DNA from 2 places in the Staphylococcus simiae genome. Region 2 is predicted to be linked to the other one. Evidence: a T-box and tRNA genes for the amino acid it is inferred to sense, from the RefSeq annotation. Region 2 holds a T-box; the other holds one or more tRNA genes.

Region 1 (6,176 bases), 320 kb from region 2:
ATTTAGTATTATGAGCTAATCAAACATCATAAATTTTTATGGAGAGTTTGATCCTGGCTCAGGATGAACGCTGGCGGCGTGCCTAATACATGCAAGTCGAGCGAACAGATGAGAAGCTTGCTTCTCTGATGTTAGCGGCGGACGGGTGAGTAACACGTGGATAACCTACCTATAAGACTGGGATAACTTCGGGAAACCGGAGCTAATACCGGATAATATATTGAACCGCATGGTTCAATAGTGAAAGATGGTCTTGCTATCACTTATAGATGGATCCGCGCTGCATTAGCTAGTTGGTAAGGTAACGGCTTACCAAGGCGACGATGCATAGCCGACCTGAGAGGGTGATCGGCCACACTGGAACTGAGACACGGTCCAGACTCCTACGGGAGGCAGCAGTAGGGAATCTTCCGCAATGGGCGAAAGCCTGACGGAGCAACGCCGCGTGAGTGATGAAGGTCTTCGGATCGTAAAACTCTGTTATTAGGGAAGAACATATGTGTAAGTAACTGTGCACATCTTGACGGTACCTAATCAGAAAGCCACGGCTAACTACGTGCCAGCAGCCGCGGTAATACGTAGGTGGCAAGCGTTATCCGGAATTATTGGGCGTAAAGCGCGCGTAGGCGGTTTTTTAAGTCTGATGTGAAAGCCCACGGCTCAACCGTGGAGGGTCATTGGAAACTGGAAAACTTGAGTGCAGAAGAGGAAAGTGGAATTCCATGTGTAGCGGTGAAATGCGCAGAGATATGGAGGAACACCAGTGGCGAAGGCGACTTTCTGGTCTGTAACTGACGCTGATGTGCGAAAGCGTGGGGATCAAACAGGATTAGATACCCTGGTAGTCCACGCCGTAAACGATGAGTGCTAAGTGTTAGGGGGTTTCCGCCCCTTAGTGCTGCAGCTAACGCATTAAGCACTCCGCCTGGGGAGTACGACCGCAAGGTTGAAACTCAAAGGAATTGACGGGGACCCGCACAAGCGGTGGAGCATGTGGTTTAATTCGAAGCAACGCGAAGAACCTTACCAAATCTTGACATCCTTTGACAACTCTAGAGATAGAGCCTTCCCCTTCGGGGGACAAAGTGACAGGTGGTGCATGGTTGTCGTCAGCTCGTGTCGTGAGATGTTGGGTTAAGTCCCGCAACGAGCGCAACCCTTAAGCTTAGTTGCCATCATTAAGTTGGGCACTCTAAGTTGACTGCCGGTGACAAACCGGAGGAAGGTGGGGATGACGTCAAATCATCATGCCCCTTATGATTTGGGCTACACACGTGCTACAATGGACAATACAAAGGGCAGCGAAACCGCGAGGTCAAGCAAATCCCATAAAGTTGTTCTCAGTTCGGATTGTAGTCTGCAACTCGACTACATGAAGCTGGAATCGCTAGTAATCGTAGATCAGCATGCTACGGTGAATACGTTCCCGGGTCTTGTACACACCGCCCGTCACACCACGAGAGTTTGTAACACCCGAAGCCGGTGGAGTAACCTTTTAGGAGCTAGCCGTCGAAGGTGGGACAAATGATTGGGGTGAAGTCGTAACAAGGTAGCCGTATCGGAAGGTGCGGCTGGATCACCTCCTTTCTAAGGATATATTCGGAACATCTTTTTAGAAGATGCGGAATAACGTAGACATATTGTATTCAGTTTTGAATGTTTATTAACATTCAAGTTGATGGGCCTATAGCTCAGCTGGTTAGAGCGCACGCCTGATAAGCGTGAGGTCGGTGGTTCGAGTCCACTTAGGCCCACCATTAATTTTATTTAAACGTTCAACTTAATTATGGGGGCTTAGCTCAGATGGGAGAGCGCCTGCTTTGCACGCAGGAGGTCAGCGGTTCGATCCCGCTAGTCTCCACCATTAATTATTGTACATTGAAAACTAGATAAGTAAGTAAAAATAGATTTTACCAAGCAAAACCGAGTGAATAAAGAGTTTTAAATAAGCTTGAATTCATAAGAAATAATCGCTAGTGTTCGAAAGAACACTCACAAGATTAATAACGCGTTTCCTAACGGAAACATAGATTAAGTTATTAAGGGCGCACGGTGGATGCCTTGGCACTAGAAGCCGATGAAGGACGTTACTAACGACGATATGCTTTGGGTAGCTGTAAGTAAGCGTTGATCCAGAGATTTCCGAATGGGGAAACCCAGCATGAGTTATGTCATGTTATCGATATGTGAATACATAGCATATCAGAAGGCACACCCGGAGAACTGAAACATCTTAGTACCCGGAGGAAGAGAAAGAAAAATCGATTCCCTGAGTAGCGGCGAGCGAAACGGGAAGAGCCCAAACCAACAAGCTTGCTTGTTGGGGTTGTAGGACACTCTGTACGGAGTTACAAAGGACAATATTAGACGAATCATCTGGAAAGATGAATCAAAGAAGGTAACAATCCTGTAGTTGAAAATATTGTCTCTCTTGAGTGGATCCTGAGTACGACGGAGCACGTGAAATTCCGTCGGAATCTGGGAGGACCATCTCCCAAGGCTAAATACTCTCTAGTGACCGATAGTGAACCAGTACCGTGAGGGAAAGGTGAAAAGCACCCCGGAAGGGGAGTGAAATAGAACCTGAAACCGTGTGCTTACAAGTAGTCAGAGCCCGTTAATGGGTGATGGCGTGCCTTTTGTAGAATGAACCGGCGAGTTACGATTTGATGCAAGGTTAAGCAGTAAATGTGGAGCCGTAGCGAAAGCGAGTCTGAATAGGGCGTTTAGTATTTGGTCGTAGACCCGAAACCAGGTGATCTACCCTTGGTCAGGTTGAAGTTCAGGTAACACTGAATGGAGGACCGAACCGACTTACGTTGAAAAGTGAGCGGATGAACTGAGGGTAGCGGAGAAATTCCAATCGAACCTGGAGATAGCTGGTTCTCTCCGAAATAGCTTTAGGGCTAGCCTCAAGTGATGATTATTGGAGGTAGAGCACTGTTTGGACGAGGGGCCCTTCTCGGGTTACCGAATTCAGACAAACTCCGAATGCCAATTAATTTAACTTGGGAGTCAGAACATGGGTGATAAGGTCCGTGTTCGAAAGGGAAACAGCCCAGACCACCAGCTAAGGTCCCAAAATATATGTTAAGTGGAAAAGGATGTGGCGTTGCCCAGACAACTAGGATGTTGGCTTAGAAGCAGCCATCATTTAAAGAGTGCGTAATAGCTCACTAGTCGAGTGACACTGCGCCGAAAATGTACCGGGGCTAAACATATTACCGAAGCTGTGGATTGTCCTTTGGACAATGGTAGGAGAGCGTTCTAAGGGCGGTGAAGCATGATCGCAAGGACATGTGGAGCGCTTAGAAGTGAGAATGCCGGTGTGAGTAGCGAAAGACGGGTGAGAATCCCGTCCACCGATTGACTAAGGTTTCCAGAGGAAGGCTCGTCCGCTCTGGGTTAGTCGGGTCCTAAGCTGAGGCCGACAGGCGTAGGCGATGGATAACAGGTTGATATTCCTGTACCACCTATAATCGTTTTAATCGATGGGGGGACGCAGTAGGATAGGCGAAGCGTGCGATTGGATTGCACGTCTAAGCAGTAAGGCTGAGTACTAGGCAAATCCGGTACTCGTGAAGGCTGAGCTGTGATGGGGAGAAGACATTGTGTCTTCGAGTCGTTGATTTCACACTGCCGAGAAAAGCCTCTAGATAGAAAATAGGTGCCCGTACCGCAAACCGACACAGGTAGTCAAGATGAGAATTCTAAGGTGAGCGAGCGAACTCTCGTTAAGGAACTCGGCAAAATGACCCCGTAACTTCGGGAGAAGGGGTGCTCTTTAGGGTTAACGCCCAGAAGAGCCGCAGTGAATAGGCCCAAGCGACTGTTTATCAAAAACACAGGTCTCTGCTAAACCGTAAGGTGATGTATAGGGGCTGACGCCTGCCCGGTGCTGGAAGGTTAAGAGGAGTGGTTAGCTTCTGCGAAGCTACGAATCGAAGCCCCAGTAAACGGCGGCCGTAACTATAACGGTCCTAAGGTAGCGAAATTCCTTGTCGGGTAAGTTCCGACCCGCACGAAAGGCGTAACGATTTGGGCACTGTCTCAACGAGAGACTCGGTGAAATCATAGTACCTGTGAAGATGCAGGTTACCCGCGACAGGACGGAAAGACCCCGTGGAGCTTTACTGTAGCCTGATATTGAAATTCGGCACAGCTTGTACAGGATAGGTAGGAGCCTTTGAAACGTGAGCGCTAGCTTACGTGGAGGCGCTGGTGGGATACTACCCTAGCTGTGTTGGCTTTCTAACCCGCACCACTTATCGTGGTGGGAGACAGTGTCAGGCGGGCAGTTTGACTGGGGCGGTCGCCTCCTAAAAGGTAACGGAGGCGCTCAAAGGTTCCCTCAGAATGGTTGGAAATCATTCATAGAGTGTAAAGGCATAAGGGAGCTTGACTGCGAGACCTACAAGTCGAGCAGGGTCGAAAGACGGACTTAGTGATCCGGTGGTTCCGCATGGAAGGGCCATCGCTCAACGGATAAAAGCTACCCCGGGGATAACAGGCTTATCTCCCCCAAGAGTTCACATCGACGGGGAGGTTTGGCACCTCGATGTCGGCTCATCGCATCCTGGGGCTGTAGTCGGTCCCAAGGGTTGGGCTGTTCGCCCATTAAAGCGGTACGCGAGCTGGGTTCAGAACGTCGTGAGACAGTTCGGTCCCTATCCGTCGTGGGCGTAGGAAATTTGAGAGGAGCTGTCCTTAGTACGAGAGGACCGGGATGGACATACCTCTGGTGTACCAGTTGTCGTGCCAACGGCATAGCTGGGTAGCTATGTATGGACGGGATAAGTGCTGAAAGCATCTAAGCATGAAGCCCCCCTCAAGATGAGATTTCCCAACTTCGGTTATAAGATCCCTCAAAGATGATGAGGTTAATAGGTTCGAGGTGGAAGCATGGTGACATGTGGAGCTGACGAATACTAATCGATCGAAGACTTAATCAATTAAATGTTTTGCGAAGCACAATCATTTTTATTTACTATCTAGTTTTGAGTGTATAATTTACATTCTTATTTGTCTGGTGACTATGGCAAGGAGGTCACACCTGTTCCCATGCCGAACACAGAAGTTAAGCTCCTTAGCGCCGATGGTAGTCGGACTTACGTTCCGCTAGAGTAGGACGTTGCCAGGCAAATAATTAATTAGGAGAATTAGCTCAGCTGGGAGAGCATCTGCCTTACAAGCAGAGGGTCGGCGGTTCGAACCCGTCATTCTCCACCATTTTTCTTACATATGCCGGCCTAGCTCAATTGGTAGAGCAACTGACTTGTAATCAGTAGGTTGGGGGTTCAAGTCCTCTGGCCGGCACCATGGAAGAGCCATTAGCTCAGTTGGTAGAGCATCTGACTTTTAATCAGAGGGTCAGAGGTTCGAATCCTCTATGGCTCACCATTTATAGCGGGTGTGGCGGAATTGGCAGACGCACTAGACTTAGGATCTAGCGCCTTACGGCGTGGGGGTTCGACTCCCTTCACCCGCATAAGCAGAAGTAGTTCAGCGGTAGAATACAACCTTGCCAAGGTTGGGGTCGCGGGTTCGAATCCCGTCTTCTGCTCCATTATATTAGTGCCGGGGTGGCGGAACTGGCAGACGCACAGGACTTAAAATCCTGCGGTGAGAGATCACCGTACCGGTTCGATTCCGGTCCTCGGCACCATTTTTAAAATAAACATATGCGCCCGTAGCTCAATTGGATAGAGCGTTTGACTACGGATCAAGAGGTTATGGGTTCGACTCCTATCGGGCGCGTTAATTATACGGGAAGTAGCTCAGCTTGGTAGAGCACTTGGTTTGGGACCAAGGGGTCGCAGGTTCGAATCCTGTCTTCCCGATATACTGTAAAATAATGGGGGCTTAGCTCAGCTGGGAGAGCGCCTGCTTTGCACGCAGGAGGTCAGCGGTTCGATCCCGCTAGTCTCCACCATTTATTTACAAACTATATAAGGCGGTGTAGCTCAGCTGGCTAGAGCGTACGGTTCATACCCGTGAGGTCGGGGGTTCGATCCCCTCCACCGCCACTATTTATTAGTTGTAAAATTATATTTAGGACCTTTAGCTCAGTTGGTTAGAGCTAACGGCTCATAACCGTTCGGTCGCAGGTTCGAGTCCTGCAAGGTCCATATAATTTTGGAGGAATACCCAAGTCCGGCTGAAGGGATCGGTCTTGA
Region 2 (6,176 bases):
GAAATTCTTCTTTAAATATTTAGATAGCGTGAATGTTAAACATATTGCTGCAATTGGTGAGAAGACAGCACGTTATTGTCACGATATGGGGATTTTAGTAGATTTTGTGCCACAAGATTATTCACAAGAAGGATTTTTAGCTCAATTTCAACAAAACAATCAATTGATACTCATTCCTTCTAGCGCACATGCTAGACCGTTACTGCAACAAGAATTGTCAAAACATAATAGTGTCGTTAAAATTGACCTCTACACACCAGTGCCGAATGTTTCTAATATTACAGATGTAAAAGAAATGGTATCACAACAAAGTGTAGATGCAATTGCATTTTCAAGTTCATCAGCAGTACGTTACTATTTTAATCAACAACCAACACCTTATTTTGAGCAATACTTTGCAATTGGTCAACAAACAGCACATACACTTAAAAAGTATAGACAACCAGTTAAAGTAGCACGTACACAAACAGTAGAGGCTTTGATAGATAAAATATTAGAAAGTAGGGAATTATAAATGAAATTTGATAGACATAGAAGATTACGTTCATCAGCTACAATGAGAGATATGGTTCGTGAAAATCACGTTAGAAAAGATGACTTGATTTATCCTATTTTTGTAGTTGAACAAGATGATATAAAAAAAGAAATTAAATCATTACCTGGTGTATACCAAATTAGTCTTAATTTATTACATGAAGAAATTACAGAAGCATATGAGCTAGGAATTAGAGCAATCATGTTCTTTGGTGTACCGAACGATAAAGACAACATTGGTACAGGTGCATATGATCACAATGGCGTTATACAACAAGCAACAAGAATTGCTAAAAAAATGTATAGTGATTTATTAATTGTTGCTGATACATGTCTTTGTGAATATACTGACCATGGCCATTGTGGGGTGATTGATGATCATACACATGATGTGGATAATGACAAGTCATTACCATTATTAGTTAAAACTGCGATTTCTCAAGTAGAAGCAGGAGCGGATATAATTGCACCAAGTAATATGATGGATGGTTTTGTAGCTGAAATTCGTCAAGGATTAGATGATGCAGGTTACTATAATATTCCTATTATGAGTTATGGTGTTAAATATGCTTCAAGTTTCTTTGGTCCATTTAGAGATGCAGCAGACTCAGCACCATCATTTGGTGACCGTAAAACATATCAAATGGATCCTGCGAATCGTTTAGAAGCATTACGCGAATTAGAAAGTGATTTAAAAGAGGGCTGTGATATGATGATTGTCAAACCAGCGCTAAGTTATTTAGATATCGTACGAGATGTTAAAAACCATACGAATGTTCCAGTCGTAGCATATAATGTTAGTGGTGAATATAGCATGACTAAAGCTGCTGCACAAAATGGTTGGATTGATGAAGAACGAGTAGTAATGGAACAAATGGTATCAATGAAACGTGCTGGAGCAGACATGATTATCACATATTTTGCTAAAGATATTTGCCGTTATTTAGATAAATAAGCCTGGATTAATATAAGTTCACTAATTTTTAAGGAGGAATAATTACATGAGATATCAAAATTCAGAAGATGCCATGAAAATTGCTGAGGATTTAATGCCAGGTGGTGTCAATAGTCCGGTACGAGCGTTTAAATCAGTAGATACACCTGCTATTTTTATGGATCATGGTGAAGGTTCTAAAATATATGATATAGATGGAAATGAATATATAGATTATGTTTTAAGTTGGGGACCGCTTATTTTAGGCCATAAAGATCCACAAGTCATTAAACATTTACATGAAGCAATTGATAAAGGTACAAGTTTTGGTGCTTCTACATTGCAAGAAAATAAATTAGCACAATTAGTCATTGATCGAGTTCCATCAATTGAAAAAGTAAGAATGGTTTCATCTGGTACAGAAGCAACTTTAGATACTTTAAGATTAGCACGTGGATATACTGGTAGAAATAAAATAGTGAAATTTGAAGGTTGTTATCATGGACATAGTGATTCTTTATTAATTAAAGCAGGTTCTGGTGTTGCAACGTTAGGTTTACCAGATTCTCCTGGTGTACCTGAAGGTATTGCTAAAAATACTATTACAGTGCCATATAATGATTTAGATTCATTAAGAGTTGCTTTTGAAAAATATGGTGATGATATTGCTGGAGTCATTGTGGAACCAGTAGCAGGTAATATGGGTGTTGTTCCCCCTGTAGAAGGGTTCTTACAAGGATTAAGAGATATAACAACAGAATATGGTGCATTACTTATTTTTGATGAAGTTATGACTGGGTTCCGCGTTGGTTATAATTGTGCTCAAGGATACTTTGGTGTAACTCCTGATTTAACTTGTTTAGGTAAAGTAATTGGCGGAGGGCTTCCTGTAGGTGCATTTGGAGGTAAAAAAGAAATTATGGATCAAATAGCACCACTAGGTAATATTTATCAAGCAGGTACACTGTCTGGTAATCCATTAGCAATGACAAGTGGTTATGAAACACTTAGTCAATTAACGCCAGAAACATATGATTATTTTAATGAATTAGGTGATTTATTAGAAGAAGGCTTAACGAAAGTCTTTGCCAAACATGATGTCCCTATTACAGTTAATAGAGCTGGTTCTATGATTGGTTATTTCTTAAATGAAGGTCCAGTGACAAATTTTGACCAAGCAAACAAAAGTGATTTAGAGTTGTTCAGTAATATGTATCGCGAAATGGCAAAAGAAGGCGTATTCTTACCACCATCTCAATTCGAAGGTACATTCTTATCAACAGCACATACAAAAGAAGATATTGAAAAGACAATTCAAGCATTTGATAACGCTTTAAGTCGTATTGTATAATTACAATTACTATAAGGGTCTGAACTAAAGTTCAGACTCTTTAAATTTGTAATTTAAAATGTAAAGAATAAGTCAACATAATAGTAAATTAACTTGAATTATCTTGTGAAATATATATAACGAAGGTAGTGAGCACTTATGTCTATCATAACTAGAAATAATATTATTGTTGCAATCACAGCTATTATTATTAGTACAATTTTAAGTTTAGCTCACATTTTATTACCCTTTATGTTTGGTCCAATTTTAGCAGCTATTTTATGTATCAAAGTTTTTAAATTAGAAATAAAATGGCCTTTTTGGTTAAGTGAAATTGGTATTGTTGTTTTAGGGGTACAAATTGGAGCTAGTTTTACCAAAAATGTCATCCTTGATATTAAAGATGACTGGGGGAGTATTGTTCTTGTCACTTTATTATTACTTACATTAGCACTCATAATGGCGATGATTTTTAAACGCATTGCCAAAATTAACTCAGAAACAGCTTTGCTCAGTGTTATTCCAGGTGCATTAAGTCAAATGTTAGTTATGGCTGAACAAAATAAAAAAGCCAATTTATTAGTCGTTAGTTTGACACAAACATCACGAATTATTTTCGTTGTCATATTAGTACCATTAATCTCCTATTTCTTTAGAGATAGTGGTGGTACAAGCTCTAATCAAAAAGTTGCACCAATTACACCATTAACAGAGGCATTACAATTATGGCAAATAGGATTATTAGCACTCGCAATTGTAGCAATTTATTTTATAATGGTTAAAATAAATTTTCCAACTTATCAACTATTGGGCCCAATTATTGTGTTAATTATTTGGAATTTAACAACTGGTTTAACATTTAAATTAGACAATTGGATATTAAATGTCGCTCAATTAATGTATATGATAAGAATCGGTATTCAAATTGCACATTTATTAGGTGATTTGAAAGGACGAATAGCAATCGCGATCGCATTTCAAAATATTATGTTAATATTAGGATCGTTTGTAATGGTGTGTGTGGTTCATTTATTTAATCACATTCCAATTAACGAGTTATTTTTAGGTGCTGCACCTGGTGGTGTTAATCAGATAGTGTTAGTAGCAATTGCAACAGGTGCTGATGTTGCGATGATTTCAAGTTATCATATTTTTAGAATATTTTTCATTTTATTTATCATAGCACCTATTATTAATTATATTTTACATTATAGAGTAACAAGCAAAAAATGAGATGACACTAAATTATAAGTGTTCATCTCATTTTTATTAATGATAGTTAATATTGTGGTTTAGAAGGACAATCTTGTAAATGTGCATCATACAATCCTGCAGCTTCTAAAAATGAAAATACAGTAACTGGCCCCAAAAACTTAAAACCGAATTGTTTTAAATCTTTTGAAAGCTGAGTTGCTCTTTCATCCACAGTAATACGATCATTAGCATGTTTATAGTTCAAATCAATTGGATGCCCATCCACATAAGACCATAAAAAGTCACTGAAACTTCCGTATTGTTGCTCGATTGCTAAGTATCCTTGAGCTTGTGCCACGATAGCTTCCAATTTTTTGCGATGATGAACTATGTTTGGAAAGTCCATAAGCTGATTAATATCACTAGCAGTCATTGTTGCAACTTTACTAGGTTCAAAATTATAGAATGCTTGTTCATAAGAATCTTTCTTTTTTAAAATCGTTAACCAAGATAATCCAGCATGTTGGGATTCTAAAGCAAGTAATTTAAACAATGCTTTACTATCATATAAGGGCTGTCCCCAAAAATGATCATGATAATCTAAATAGACTGGATCCGTTGTACCAAAAGCACATTCATTCATAATATTCCCACCAATACATTGACTTATTTTGACAATCATTATACTATAAGTTAAGAGTTTAATATACAAATTGGGAAGAGTAAGTTTAAATGATTTTCAAAGAGAGCATATGGTTGGTGAAAGTATGTAGATGATTTAAACTGAAGGTAGCCCACTAGTTATCTTAGTTGAAATATGTACAGTAGGCTAAGACGTGTTTGAGCGTTAATCATTATCTAGAGTGCTTGAAGAATTTGACTAATAACATTGTGATTATTGTTGGAAATTCTTCTTGAATATAGGTGGTACCACGGAATATCCGTCCTATTTTAATATATAGGATGGATATTTTTTTATTTTTTAGGAGGTATTTAATATGGAAATGGAACCAAAGTATAATCCACGTGAAGTAGAAGCGGGACGTTATGAAGAATGGGTTGAAAAAGGCTATTTTAAGCCGTCTGAAGATAAATCAAAAGAAACATATACAATTGTTATACCACCACCTAATGTGACAGGTAAATTACATTTAGGGCATGCTTGGGATACAACATTGCAAGATATTATTACACGTATGAAACGTATGCAAGGTTATGACACTTTATATTTACCAGGGATGGATCATGCCGGTATCGCTACTCAAGCTAAGGTAGAAGCTAAATTAAATGAACAAGGATTATCACGCTATGATTTAGGTCGTGACAAATTTTTAGAACAAGCTTGGGATTGGAAAGAAGAATATGCTTCATTCATTCGTCAACAATGGGCAAAATTAGGCCTAGGCTTAGACTATAGTAGAGAACGTTTTACATTAGATGAAGGTTTGAGTAAAGCAGTCAAAAAAGTATTTGTTGATTTATATAATAAAGGTATCATATATCGTGGTGAAAGAATTATTAACTGGGATCCTAAAGCTCGTACTGCATTATCTGATATTGAAGTTATTCATGAAGATGTACAAGGTGCCTTTTATCATTTTAAATATCCATATGCAGATGGTAATGGCTATATTGAAATAGCAACGACTAGACCTGAAACGATGCTAGGAGACACAGCGATTGTTGTTAATCCTAATGATGAACGTTATAAAGATGTTATTGGTAAGACAGTGATTTTACCGATTGTTGGTCGTGAATTGCCAATTATAGCTGATGAATATGTAGATATTGATTTTGGTTCAGGTGCTATGAAAGTGACACCTGCACATGACCCTAATGACTTTGAAATTGGTCAACGTCATCATTTAGAAAATATCATCGTTATGGATGAAAATGGTAAGATGAATGATAAAGCTGGAAAATATGAAGGCTTGGATCGTTTTGATTGTCGAAAACAACTAGTAGAAGATTTAAAGGAACAAGATTTAGTTATAAAAATTGACGAACATATGCATTCTGTTGGTCATTCTGAACGTTCAGGTGCTGTAGTAGAACCTTATTTATCAACACAATGGTTTGTTAAAATGGATACACTTGCGCAACGAGCACTAGACAATCAACAGACTGATGATCGTATTGATTTTTATCCAAGTCGTTTTGAACATACATTTAATCAATGGATGG

The links. The T-box of region 2 lies ahead of J3R86_RS06765 (valine--tRNA ligase). A T-box ahead of a tRNA ligase gene usually reads a tRNA of that ligase, here a tRNA-Val.
Region 1: it encodes a tRNA-Val, which carries the amino acid that the T-box ahead of J3R86_RS06765 (valine--tRNA ligase) is inferred to sense. The anticodon was not compared.

The regions. Positions count from the first base shown of each region.
Region 1 covers NZ_CP071589.1:1,827,272-1,833,447, reverse strand. Annotated here, with positions in the region: rRNA gene J3R86_RS08415 (16S ribosomal RNA) at 36-1,587, shown strand; tRNA gene J3R86_RS08410 (tRNA-Ile) at 1,681-1,757, shown strand; tRNA gene J3R86_RS08405 (tRNA-Ala) at 1,789-1,864, shown strand; rRNA gene J3R86_RS08400 (23S ribosomal RNA) at 2,030-4,952, shown strand; rRNA gene rrf (5S ribosomal RNA) at 5,026-5,140, shown strand; tRNA gene J3R86_RS08390 (tRNA-Val) at 5,154-5,229, shown strand; tRNA gene J3R86_RS08385 (tRNA-Thr) at 5,244-5,319, shown strand; tRNA gene J3R86_RS08380 (tRNA-Lys) at 5,325-5,400, shown strand; tRNA gene J3R86_RS08375 (tRNA-Leu) at 5,407-5,488, shown strand; tRNA gene J3R86_RS08370 (tRNA-Gly) at 5,492-5,566, shown strand; tRNA gene J3R86_RS08365 (tRNA-Leu) at 5,577-5,665, shown strand; tRNA gene J3R86_RS08360 (tRNA-Arg) at 5,684-5,757, shown strand; tRNA gene J3R86_RS08355 (tRNA-Pro) at 5,767-5,840, shown strand; tRNA gene J3R86_RS08350 (tRNA-Ala) at 5,857-5,932, shown strand; tRNA gene J3R86_RS08345 (tRNA-Met) at 5,953-6,026, shown strand; tRNA gene J3R86_RS08340 (tRNA-Ile) at 6,055-6,128, shown strand; tRNA gene J3R86_RS08335 (tRNA-Ser) at 6,138-6,176, shown strand, end outside.
Region 2 covers NZ_CP071589.1:1,504,287-1,510,462, reverse strand. Annotated here, with positions in the region: gene J3R86_RS06790 (uroporphyrinogen-III synthase) at 1-514, shown strand, start outside; gene hemB (porphobilinogen synthase) at 515-1,489, shown strand; gene hemL (glutamate-1-semialdehyde 2,1-aminomutase) at 1,536-2,819, shown strand; gene J3R86_RS06775 (AbrB family transcriptional regulator) at 2,958-4,031, shown strand; gene J3R86_RS06770 (DNA-3-methyladenine glycosylase I) at 4,078-4,635, opposite strand; T-box leader at 4,693-4,944, shown strand; gene J3R86_RS06765 (valine--tRNA ligase) at 4,991-6,176, shown strand, end outside.